One region of the Conexibacter sp. W3-3-2 genome, then DNA from elsewhere that is predicted to be linked to it. Evidence: riboswitches for the same ligand, from Rfam matches in the RefSeq annotation. Region 1 holds a riboswitch; the other holds the start of a gene.
What was found. A riboswitch is a leader RNA that binds a small molecule or an ion and turns the genes downstream of it on or off. The one in region 1 is predicted to bind cyclic di-GMP.

Region 1 (5,701 bases):
GCGACACGGCCTGCTCGCGCGTCTTGCTCGTGGTGGTGACCGCCTGGGCCATGTCGAGCATCGAGAGCGTGGCGAGCATGCCGACGAGGAGCAGCGCGGCGGCGACGAGGACCTCCACGAGCGTGAAGCCGGCCTCCTCGTCGCGCAGCCTCATGGCAGCTCCGCGAGCCGCGACTCGAGCAGGCTCGTCCGCTCCTCGGTGGTGTGCACGGCGGCGCGCGCCTTGTGCTCCTGCCCGACGAGGGCGGGGATCGCGATGCCCGCGAGGACACCGATGATGAGGAGGACGACGAGGAGCTCGACGAAGGTGAAGCCCGCCTCGTCCATGAGGGGCAGGGGCCGGTCCATGGCACGTCTGGCGTCGGCGGTCCGCGGGCGGCGGCTGAGGGGCGCGCAGTCACGTCGGCGGGCGGCCGATGCCGGCCATCCCCAGAAGTGAGGAGGCGTGCGGCCAGCGGGACGGACGCCCGGTCGCGGCGCCTATGCTGCGCGGGATGCCGGCCCGCGCCCTGACGATCACCGCCGTGCTGGCGGTGGTCGCGCTGACGCTGCGCGCCGCGATCGGCATGGAGCCGGGCCTGGACTACTTCACCGACGCGAGCCAGGCGATCGACCTGCTCGCCGCCGGGAACGTCTCCGGCTTCCTGCAGATCCAGCCGCTGATGGGCAGCTTCTCGCTGATCGTGCGCGCCCCGTTCGTGCGACTCGTGCTCTACGAGGACCTCGACGTCGTCTACTACGTCGGGGCTCTGCCCTTGCTGGCCGGCGGGATCGTGCTCGGCCTGGCGCTGCGCCGGCACCTCGAGCGGGTCGGCCAGGGGCCCGCGGTGCAGTGGCTCGTGGCCGCGCTGGCGATCCTCAACCCGCTGACGTTCCGGGCACTGCACTGGGGGCACCCGGAGGAGATCCTCGCCGGGGCGCTGTGCGTCGGGGCGGTGCTCGCCGCGCTGTGGGACCGGCGGATCCTGTCCGCGGCGCTGCTCGGCCTGGCGCTGGCCACCAAGCAGTGGGCGCTGCTGGCGGTCCTGCCGGTGCTGATCGCCACGCCGTCGCGGCGGCTGGGGGTCCTGCTCGTCGCCGGGGTGATCGCGGCGGCGCTGACGCTCCCGGGGATCCTGTCGAGCCCGCAGGCGTTCTCGTCGGTGAGCCAGAACGCGGCGCTGCAGACCGGCAGTGACGGCGTCGCGACCCCCTACAACGTGTTCTGGCCGCTGGGCTCGCGCGAGCCGACCCCGCAGGGCGACCGCTACTTCGTGCCGATCTGGGCGTCGACGATCTCGCACCCGCTGATCGTGCTCGTCGCGCTGCCGCTGTCGCTGCTGCTGTGGCGCCGGCCCGACCGCCGTCGCGACGACGCGCTGCTGCTGCTCGCGCTGCTGTTCTCGCTGCGCTGCGTGCTGGACACCTGGAACATCGACTACTACGCGGTGCCGTTCGTGCTCGCGCTGCTGTCCTGGGAGGCGGTCCGCCGGCCGGGGGTGCCGCGCCTGACGATCGCGGCGATCCTGCTGCTGTCGGTCTCCTACTGGGGCGAGCACGTCCGCTTCTACGGGCAGACGCTCGAGGACGCGCCGTGGCTGTTCGCGCTCTACATGGCGTGGGTGCTGCCGCTGACCGCCTGGCTGGCGCGCACGCTGTACCGGCCGCGGACGTGACACGGGGGCGGGCCCGAAGGCCCGCCCCGTGGAGCGACTCGGTCCTGCCGGGGGTGGGGCTACCAGCCGCCGGTGCTGTTGCAGCCGCCCTCGCCGGAGGTGTTGCAGGTGCGGGCGAAGACGCCGATGCCCGTCTTGGTGATCGTGAACGAGCGACCGTTGGAGGTCTTCGTGACGACGTAGGTCTCGGGGGTGCCGTCGTTGGAGCCGGTGACGGTGACGCCGGTGGGCAGCCCCTCGGGGTTGTCGCAGTTGTTCGGCGCCTCGGTGAGGCAGGACTCGACCATCGTCACGGCGTTGCGGACGTCGGACTTCGTCGAGGCGTCCTGACCCTTCTTCTGCTGACCGAGGAACGTCGGCAGCGCGATCGCGGCGAGGATGCCGATGATCAGGATGACGACGAGGAGCTCGATGAGCGTGAAGCCACCCTCGTCGTTGCGGAGCTTGTGCAGCATGTGGAGTGATCCTCCTGGGATCGATGGACCTGTGGTTGTGCGCGCCAGTCCGCGGGTCTTGCCGGCGGGTCCATCGTGGCCCCGGTGGCGGCCCAGCGTCCTCGTCCCGTGCTGCTGGTCGAGGCCTGTGGCTTTGCGTCCCGCCCTCGCGAGCGGTTTGCCCTTGTCACCGTGGAACTGGCTCGCTGTCCGTATCGACGGCGCGGCGCCGCTCCTTGAGCCCAGAACTGGGTATGGACGGGTGTTCTAGTCACATCGCCGAGGCCGGCGTGCCCGTCCGGCCCCGGAACGCCGACGGGGCGGGCCCGAAGGCCCGCCCCGTGGGACGACGTCGATGTCGGATGCGGTGCGGTGCTACCAGCCGCCGGTGCTGTTGCAGCCGCCCTGGCCCGAGGTGTTGCAGGTGCGGGCGAACACGCCGATGCCCGTCTTGGTGATCGTGAACGAGCGACCGTTCGCGGACTTCGTGACGACGTAGGTCTCGGGGGTGCCGTCGTTGGAGCCGGTGACCGTGACGCCGGTGGGCAGCCCCTCGGGGTTGTCGCAGTTGTTCGGCGCCTCGGTGAGGCAGGACTCGACCATCGTCACGGCGTTGCGGACGTCGGACTTCGTCGAGGCGTCCTGACCCTTCTTCTGCTGACCGAGGAACGTCGGCAGCGCGATCGCGGCGAGGATGCCGATGATCAGGATGACGACGAGGAGCTCGATGAGCGTGAAGCCACCCTCGTCGTTGCGGAGCTTGTGCAGCATGTGGAGTGATCCTCCTGGGATCGATGGACCTGTGGGTTGCCCTGCGTGCCAGCTCCGCGGGTCGATGCCGAGGGGCCCAAAGGTCCCGGTGGCGGCCCAGCGTCCTCGCTTGCGGTCGAGGCCTGTGGCTTTGCGTCCCGCCCTCACGAGCGGTTTGCCCTTGTCACCGTGGGTCTGACGAGGCTCGTATCGACCGGCCGTGCGTCGAGCTTGAGCCCAGAACTGGGTATGGACGTTCGTCCTAGTGCGCGGACCCGATCGTCGGCGGACATCTGCGACCATCGGGGCGTGCTCGCGCGTCGGCTGCTGCTGCTCCTCTCGATCCTGCTGCTGACCGCCGCGCTGAGCAGCGCGCTGACGGCCTCCTCGCGCGACGACGGCGACGACGCGCCGCCGCTGCGGCTGACGCCCCCGACCTCCCCGGACGACCGGGTCACCGCGAACCTCCCCGCCGAGCGGGCCGTCCGCGCGCGCGTCGGGGACGTCGTGGTGCTGCGCGTGCGCTCCGCCGACGCCGACCGGGCCGAGATCCGCGGGCTCGGCGTCGACGTGGCCGTCGGCTCCGGCCTCGACGGGGAGCTGCTGCTCGTCGCCGACCGGCCCGGCCGGTTCCCCGTGACGCTGCGCTACAGCGGCCGCGAGATCGGGACGCTGGCGGTCGCCGACCGGTGAGCGGGGCCACCCCCGACGTCGTGCGCCCGGCGGCGCGCGACGCCGCCCTGGACGGGCTGCGCGGGATCGCCGCCGGCTCGGTGCTCGTCTACCACGCGTGGCTGTACAAGGCCGGGACCGACCCGATGTCCTCGCGGCGCGCCGGGTTCGTCGACGGGGCGCTGCACGAGCTGCGCCTCGGCCTCGTGCTGTTCTTCGTGGTCAGCGGCTTCCTCCTGTTCTCGCCCTGGGTGCGCGCCGCGCTGGAGGGACATCCCGCGCCCCGGCTGCGCGCGTACGCGATCCGCCGCGTCGGACGGATCGTGCCCGCGTACTACCTGGCGATCCTCGGCTCGATCGTCCTGCTGTGGCCGCACGACGGCTCCCCCGGGGGTGCGCCTGCCGCCCGCCGAGGACCTCTGGCTGTTCGCGGTCTTCGGGCAGAACCTGCAGTCCTCGACGCTCCTGAAGCTCGACCCGCCGATGTGGACGCTCGCCGTCGAGGCGACGTTCTACGCGGTGCTGCCGCTCCTCGGGTGGCTCGCGCTGCGCCGGCTGACGGGGCTGTCGCCGCGCGCCGTGCTGCTGGCGGTGTGCGGCCTGTTCTTCGCGGTCGGCGTCGCGTTCAACGCCTGGCTGGTGGCGAACCCCGACCTCGACGCCTACGTGCTGTCCAAGCAGCTGCCGGCGTTCGCGACGTACTTCGCGCTCGGGATGGCGGTCGCCGTCCTCGCCCACGGCCGGACCGTCGGGCCGCGCGCCCGGGCGGTCCTCCTCCTGGCCGGCAGCGCCGCCGTCGTGATCGGGGCCTGGTGGGCCGCCGACTTCGGCCGGCTCGACGACCGCCGCCAGTGGCGGGACACCGGTGCCGCCGCCGGGTTCGCGCTCGTCCTGCTCGCCACGTGGTGCGCCGCCTCGCGCGCCCGGCTGCTCGCATGGGCGCCGCTCAGCGCGCTGGGCCGGCTCTCCTACGGCGTGTACCTCTGGCACGTGCCGCTGATGGTGTGGCTGCGGTCGGTCGGGCTGCTGCCGAGCTCGACCCTCGGCGCCACCGTCGTCGCGCTGCTGCCCACGCTGCTGGTCGCCGCGGCGAGCTGGCGCTGGGTCGAGCTGCCCGCGCAGCGCTTGGCGCGCGCCGCGTCGGCGCGCTGAGCGTCAGCCCGCGGCCGCCTGCTCCTCGGCGGCGCGCCGCGCGGCCTGCGCGTCGTGCTCCGGGATCTGCACGCCGGTCCCCTCGCACCAGGGGCAGACGACCTCGTGCGGGCTGCCCCCGAAGTTCGAGATCAGCTTCCCGGTCCCCCGGCAGGGGGAGCACGGGACGGGCTCGGGCGCTGCGGCCTGGTCGCTCACAGGTCGGCAGGCTAGCGGGCGCGGCGCCTCGTCCGTTCGTCCAGTTGGCCTCCCCCACTTGTGGTGAACGGCGAACGCGCCGATATCCCTGGTGTGCGGGACCGGATCACACACGCGCGACGGGACGAGACCGGCTTCACCCTGGTGGAGGTGCTGGTCGCCGCGACCCTGCTCATCGGCGGGCTGCTCGCGACCCTGACGCTGCTCGACAGCGGCAACCGCACGACCGCCACCTCCAAGCAGCGCGACGTCGCCAACGCCCTCGCCCAGGAGATGATCGAGCGGGCGACCGGCGGCCGGAACTCCCTGGCCCGCAACGACATGACGGACATCGACCGGCTCGCCGCCACCCCCGGTCCGGCGGACCGCCTGCGGGTCGCGCTGGACCCCGACGGGGACGCCGCCAGCACCGGCGTGACGCCGGCGACGCCGACCGCCGCGGGCGCCGCGCCGCTCAGCACGCCGCAGTCCTGGACGCTGCGCCGGCGCGGCACGACCTACACCGTCTCCTACCGTGCCTGCACCCTCTCCGACGCGTACCAGAACGTGTCCATCGCGGGCCCGTTCGACTGCCTGCGACCCGCCACCGGATCCGGGGGCTCGGGGACCGGGACGGCGGGCAGCTGCTCGCTCGAGCTGCTGCAGCCGCAGCAGCTCAATCCGATGGACCCCGGCACCCTGACGGCGCGGCTGCAGCTGCTCGGCATCACGGGCCTGAACGCGTGCGTCGGCGCCCTGCTCCCCGACCTCAGCACCGCGCTGTGCTCGGCGGTCGGGTCCAGCAACCTCGTCAACACCGTCTACAACGGGCTGCTCGGGGCCGGTGGCGGGGTCACCGGG
Region 2 (5,701 bases), 2.4 Mb from region 1:
TCGAGCCGGCCTTGAAGTAGTTGAAGTTGTTCCAGTAGACGAGGTTGTCGGTGACCTTGCCGTCCTGGGCCGGCGGGAACTTCTCCGAGCCGAGCGTGTTCGGGGCCACGCCCGCACCGTTGTTGTAGAACTCGGAGAACTGGATCGTCACGTACTTCGAGTTCGTGCCGGAGTAGCCGAGGACGTTCTCGTAGCCCTCGACGTGGCTGATCAGCGACGGCTTGGGCTTCTCCTGGAACGGGGTCTGCCCGATGTAGAAGGCGGAGTCGCCGTGGCCGTAGCCCTTGAGTAGGTCATGCGGCCGCCGATGCAGTTGAACGCGTAGAGGCCGTAGGCGCGGTTGAAGCCGGCGATCAGGCGGTCCATCACGTAGCCGTCGCAGTTGCGGACGAAGAAGCCGTTGGCCGGGAAGTTCTGCGCGGTCATGTTGCGCATCTCGACGTTGTCGGCGCCGTCGACGAAGATGCCGTTCTGGGCGGGGTTGCCGTCGGGGCGCTTGGCGCCCTTGCCCTCGAGGACGACCTCCTCGGGCTTCGTGCCGAGGCCGATGATCTTCAGGTTGTCCTTGGTGTCCTTGACGTCGACACCCTCGGTGTAGGTGCCCGGCTTGATCTTCACCGTGGCGCCCGCGGGGGCGGCGTCGACGGCCTTCTGGATCGAGCTGAACGGGCAACCGCGGCGGCAGACGGTGAAGTTCGTGACCTTCTTGGTCGCCTTCTTCTTCGTCGCCTTCTTCTTGGCCGGCTTCTTCGTGGCGGCCGACGAGGCCGTCGGACCGGCGGCGGTGGCGGCGGCGACGGGCCCGACGGGCACGATCGCCAGCGCGGCCAGCGCGGCGGTCAGGGTGATGCGCTTCATGTGGTGTGGCTCCCTGGTGCGATGAACGCGGTGAACGGTCGCGTACAGTAGTGGAAAGCTGGACGTCTGTCCAAGGTTTCTGTCCTACGATTCGACCGTGTTCGTGCTGCAACGTCGCGCCCTGCTCGTTCTTGCGCTCCCGGCCCTCGTCGCGGCGGGCTGCGGGGACGACGAACCGACCCCGGCGGGCACCACGGTCGACGTGGTCTTCGCGGCCGACGGCCTGCAGGTCACGCCGACGACCGTGCCCTCCGGCGAGGACGTGACCCTGCGCGTCTCCGCGCAGGACGGCCGCCCGCACGGCGTGACGCTCGACGGCGCCCCCACCACGGTGCGCGTGGTCGTGAAGCCCGGCGAGACCCGCCAGACGCCCGCCGGCGAGCTGCCCGACGGCACCTACCGCGTCGCGCCCGACGGCGCGACCGAGCCGGTGCCCGTGACCGTCGGGCCCTGAGCGACCGCCGCGACCGAGCGGCGCGGTGACGGATCTCCCCCTCCGGGACACGGACGCGACCGTACCGGCGTCACGCGTCGCGTGCGCGAGGCATACTGCCCACCGTGTCGTCCATCCGTCGCGTCCCGATCGTCGCGCTCGCCTGCGCCGTCGCCCTCGGCGCCGCCGGCTGCGGCGCCTCGGAGAAGCCGGAGCGCATCGCCCGGTTCACGATCGAGGCGCCCGAGCTCTCCCCGATCAGCCTGCCGACCTCGAGCCCGAGCGACGCCCCGGACGCGCCCGCACCCGCGTCGGCGACCGGGACGACCGCGGCGCCGCGCGGGGACGGCGGCAGCGACGGCACGCGCGTCGCCGAGGGCGCCCCGACCGACGCGGAGATCGCCGCCGAGCTGCGCCAGGCGTTCAAGACGCCCGAGGGCGAGCTGGCCGACCCGGACCGCAGCATCGTCGACACCGCGACCCTCGCCTCCGGCGGCATCGCGACCGTGCCGCCGAGCGCCCCGCCGGAGGTCGCCGCGATCATCCGCGCGGCCAACCAGGTCGCCACCAAGCCGTACATCTACGGCGGCGGGCACGGCCGGCTCGCCGGCGAGACCTGGGTCGACAGCGGCTACGACTGCTCCGGCTCGATCTCGTTCGCGTTCGCGTCCGCCGGGCTGATCGACGCCCCGATGGTCAGCGGCGCACTCGCGAAGTGGGGCAAGCCGGGCCCGGGCAAGTGGATCACGATCTACGCCAACGGCGAGCACGCCTGGATGACCGTCGGCGGCCTGCGGTTCGACACCAGCGGCCTGCGCGAGCGCGGCTCCCGCTGGCAGACCGCCAGCCGCAGCACCGCCGGATTCACCGTCCGGCACCCGCCCGGCCTGTAGAGGTCCCCATCGGGCATCCGCCGGGCCGCGCGCCAACGCGCTGAAGTTCGGGCCCTCCCGTGCCGATAGCGCGGGACGATGGCGCTCGCTCCCACACGTCCCGACGGCTTCGAGACCCCCGGACGCTCCCGGCCGGACCGGCCCCCGCGCCGCTGGCGCGCAGCCTCCGACGAGTTCCTCGTCCGGGCCGCCGCCCGCGGCCACGAGGGCGCGCTCGCCGCCATCCACGACCGCTACCGCGCGCCGCTGGAGCGGTACTGCCGCACGATCGTGCTGCAGCACCACGACGCCGAGGACGCCGCCCAGTCCGCGCTGGCGGCCGCGCTGCGCGCCCTCGCCGACGGGCGCGCCCGCCCGCACGCCCTGCGCGCCTGGCTCTACCGGATCGCCCACCGCGAGGCGCTCGCCGTCCTGCGCCGGCGCCCGCCGGCCACCGCGGGGGACGACACGGTCCTCGCGCTGCTGCCGTCGCCGCGGCCCGACCGCGTCGACACGCGCGCCGACCTCGCCGAGCTGCTCGGCGACCTGCGCGCCCTGCCCGAGCGCAGCCGCAGCGCCCTGGTGCTGCACGAGCTCGCCGGGCTGTCGTTCGACGAGATCGGCGAGACGCTCGACATCTCCTCCGCCGCCGCGCGGCAGGCCGCCTACGAGGCCCGCACGAAGCTGCGCGCCGGGCGTGCCGAGCTCGCCGCGCTGTTCCCGCTCGGGCCCGCGCTCGCGCTGGCGGGCAGCGCCGCGGGCGCCGGGGCGGCGGGCGCCGCCGGGGCGGCGACGGCCACGGGCGGGGCCGGCGCCGCCGGCCTGCTCGGCGGGATCTTCGGCGGGGCGGGCGTCGCGGCGAAGTGCGCCGCCGTCTGCGCGACCATCGGCGTCGTCGGCGCCGGGTCCTACTCCGTCACGCACCCGCCCGCCCCCGAGCGCGACCGCGACCGCCCCGCCGTCGTCGAGCGCGCCGAGTCCCGGCCCGCCGCGGACGACCGGGCCGCTGCGAGCCCGGACCCCGATCCGGTGGCCGCCGCTCGCGAGGCCGACGCCGCGCAGCGCGCCGCGGCACAGCGCCGCGCCGACGCGCGCGCCGCGCGCCGCGAGCGCGCCCGCCGCGCCGCCGCCCGCGACGCCCGCGCCCAGGCCCGCGCCCGGACGCTCGAGCAGGCCCGTGACGACCGCCACCGGCAGGCCGCGAGCACTCCCGCCACCCCGGCGGCGGCACCCGAGCCCGAGCCCGACGTCAGCGGCGTCGACGTCGAGGAGAGCCCGACGGGCGGGGCGGCCGATCCCGCCGCCACGGCGACGACCCCCGCTCCCGCGACCACGGCGGCGACCGCCCCGGGGAACGCGGTCGGCTCCGGTGAGGTCACCGGCGAGGCCAGCGAGGACGTCGTCGCCATCACCGTCGAGTAACGCCGACGCGCCACCTTCGCGGCGGGGCCTGACATTCGCCCCGCCACCCCCCTCTGCAGTGGTGAGGCACATCACGCGCCTCGGTCCAAGGCACACCCGTCGTGAGACGGGGTCGCAAAACCAGGGGCCTCCGCCCGGAGGTCGCCCAGTCGCCCGAGAAGGAGCACCCAGATGACCCGCATGTCCCGCCTCGCCGCCACGGCCCTCGCCGCCGTCGCGATCGTCCCGGCGACCGCCCAGGTCGCCAACGCCGACGTCAAGGCCACCGCCAGCGCGAGCGCCACGATCGACGTCGCCAGCCACCTCAAGAAGGCCAGCACCGCCACCGCGAAGCTGTCCGCCCACATCGAGGCCGGCCGCGACGGCGCCGCGCTCAAGGTCCTCAAGGTCGTCCGCCGCGAGACCACCACCGCCGCCCGCGACGCCCGCCGCCTCGCCCTGCGCGTCACCGGTGATGCGTCGGCCGAGCGCGCGATCTGGGCCCTCACCGCCGCCGGTGCCGCCCAGTCGCAGGCCGCCGGCGCCTACGTCGACCTGCTCGTCGACACCGACGGACGCCTCCAGCTCTCCCTCGCCGGCGCGCTGCCGTCGAGCGTCGCCAGCCGCGACGCGGTCGTCCAGTCGCTGACGACCCTCCTCGACAAGCTCAAGGACCCGGAGCTCCAGGCGCTCGCGTCCCAGGCGCTCGCCGCGCTCGCCGCGCAGACCCCGTCGACGCTCGACGAGCTCGCCGACATCCCGGTCGACCAGATGCCCGTCCGCGTCGCGAACATCGTCAAGACGGTCATGGACACGACCACCCAGGCGATCGACCTGCTCACGCAGCGCATGTCCGCGCTGATCCCGACGCTGCCGACCGCGGCGCAGGCCCCGATGACCCAGGCGCTCGCCTCCGTCGGCCAGATCCTGAAGACCGTCACCGACGGCGTGGCGCAGATGTCCACGAGCATCGCCGGCTCGATCCAGCAGATCATCACCGCGCTGAAGCCGGCCGCGGCGGCCGCCCCGAACGCCGGCGGCGAGATCGACGCGGACGTCGAGACCGCTGCGCAGCTCGACGGCTCGGTCAACGTCTCGATGCCGAGCCTCGGCAGCCTGATCCCGAACCTCAGCGGCGTCGTCCCGGGCTTCGGGAGCTTCATCAACAACCTGCTGGGCAACCTGCCGTTCGTCGGCGCGCTGCTCGGCGGCCGCTAGGACCCGGCGGCACCGTCACGGCCCGGTCGCGCCCCGCGCGACCGGGCCGTCGTCGTTCGCGGGCGCCCTCAGCGGATGCGGAACGACCGGATCGCGCCCTCGACGTTGCAGTCGCTCTGCGCGGCGCAGTCGATCCGGTAGGCCTGCCAGTAGTAGCGGCCCGGCTTGTTGAGGAAGTAGTCCTCCAGGGCGCTGTAGGTCTCGGTCTTCTTCGAGAACGTCGAGCCCTTCTTCCCCATCTTGCGGAAGTAGAGGTCGTCCTTGGCGGCGAGCGTGCCGTCCTTGCCCTTCTTCTTGGACTTGGAGACCTTCAGGAAGACGGCGCCCTGCCCCCGCGAGCGGACCTTGAAGGTGAACGCCTTCCCGGCGGTGAGGCTCTTGCCGTTGGACGGGGCCAGCGGCGTCGGCCCGCCGGTGGCGGCGGTCGCGGACGTCCCGGTCGCCACGAGGGCGGTCGCGGCGGCCACGGCGAGGATGCGTGCGGGGCGGCTCATGGTGAGAACCGTAACCCTCAGGCGACCCGTTCGATGCGCACGTCGCGCGCGCCGCGCAGGCGCGCGAGCGCGTTGAGCGCCTCCTGCGCCGCGCCCCGGGCGCCGCGATCCTCCAGGTGGAGCGTGTGGACCCGCAGCACCCCGCTCTCGCGGTCGTGGGCGGCGTCGGCGCGGGCGACGAGCCGCTCGCCGTCGAGGATCGGCAGCACGTAGTAGCCCCAGCGGCGCTTCGGGGGCGGCACGTAGATCTCCAGCCGGTGGTCGAAGCCGAACAGCGTCGCGGTGCGCGCGCGGTCGCAGAGGACGTTGTCGAACGGGGAGAGCGCCAGCCGGCGCGTGCCGGGCTCGAGGGCGGAGGCGGTCGCGAGATCCTCGCGACGCGCGTACCACGGGCCGCGCAGCAGCTCGCCGTCGTCGCCGCGGAC

Region 2: linked by a shared signal. The riboswitch ahead of GKE82_RS12870 (hypothetical protein) and the one ahead of GKE82_RS30330 (type IV pilin protein) in region 1 are both predicted to bind cyclic di-GMP.

Annotation. Positions count from the first base shown of each region.
Region 1 is NZ_WLYW01000001.1:271,131-276,831, reverse strand. Features, by position in the region: gene GKE82_RS01365 (fibronectin type III domain-containing protein) at 1-154, opposite strand, end outside; gene GKE82_RS01360 (prepilin-type N-terminal cleavage/methylation domain-containing protein) at 151-348, opposite strand; gene GKE82_RS01355 (glycosyltransferase 87 family protein) at 495-1,655, shown strand; gene GKE82_RS30330 (type IV pilin protein) at 1,715-2,110, opposite strand; cyclic di-GMP riboswitch class I at 2,194-2,282, opposite strand; gene GKE82_RS30325 (type IV pilin protein) at 2,465-2,860, opposite strand; cyclic di-GMP riboswitch class I at 2,948-3,029, opposite strand; gene GKE82_RS27680 (hypothetical protein) at 3,149-3,532, shown strand; partial or broken gene GKE82_RS31155 (acyltransferase family protein) at 3,529-3,888, shown strand; gene GKE82_RS01335 (acyltransferase) at 3,905-4,663, shown strand; gene GKE82_RS01330 (hypothetical protein) at 4,667-4,861, opposite strand; gene GKE82_RS01325 (hypothetical protein) at 5,012-5,701, shown strand, end outside.
Region 2 is NZ_WLYW01000001.1:2,646,904-2,652,604, forward strand. Features, by position in the region: gene GKE82_RS12845 (hypothetical protein) at 1-151, opposite strand, end outside; gene GKE82_RS12850 (pectinesterase family protein) at 211-858, opposite strand; gene GKE82_RS12855 (cupredoxin domain-containing protein) at 956-1,312, shown strand; gene GKE82_RS12860 (hypothetical protein) at 1,417-2,184, shown strand; gene GKE82_RS12865 (RNA polymerase sigma factor) at 2,263-3,585, shown strand; cyclic di-GMP riboswitch class I at 3,665-3,742, shown strand; gene GKE82_RS12870 (hypothetical protein) at 3,757-4,782, shown strand; gene GKE82_RS12875 (hypothetical protein) at 4,851-5,276, opposite strand; gene GKE82_RS12880 (DNA glycosylase AlkZ-like family protein) at 5,294-5,701, opposite strand, start outside.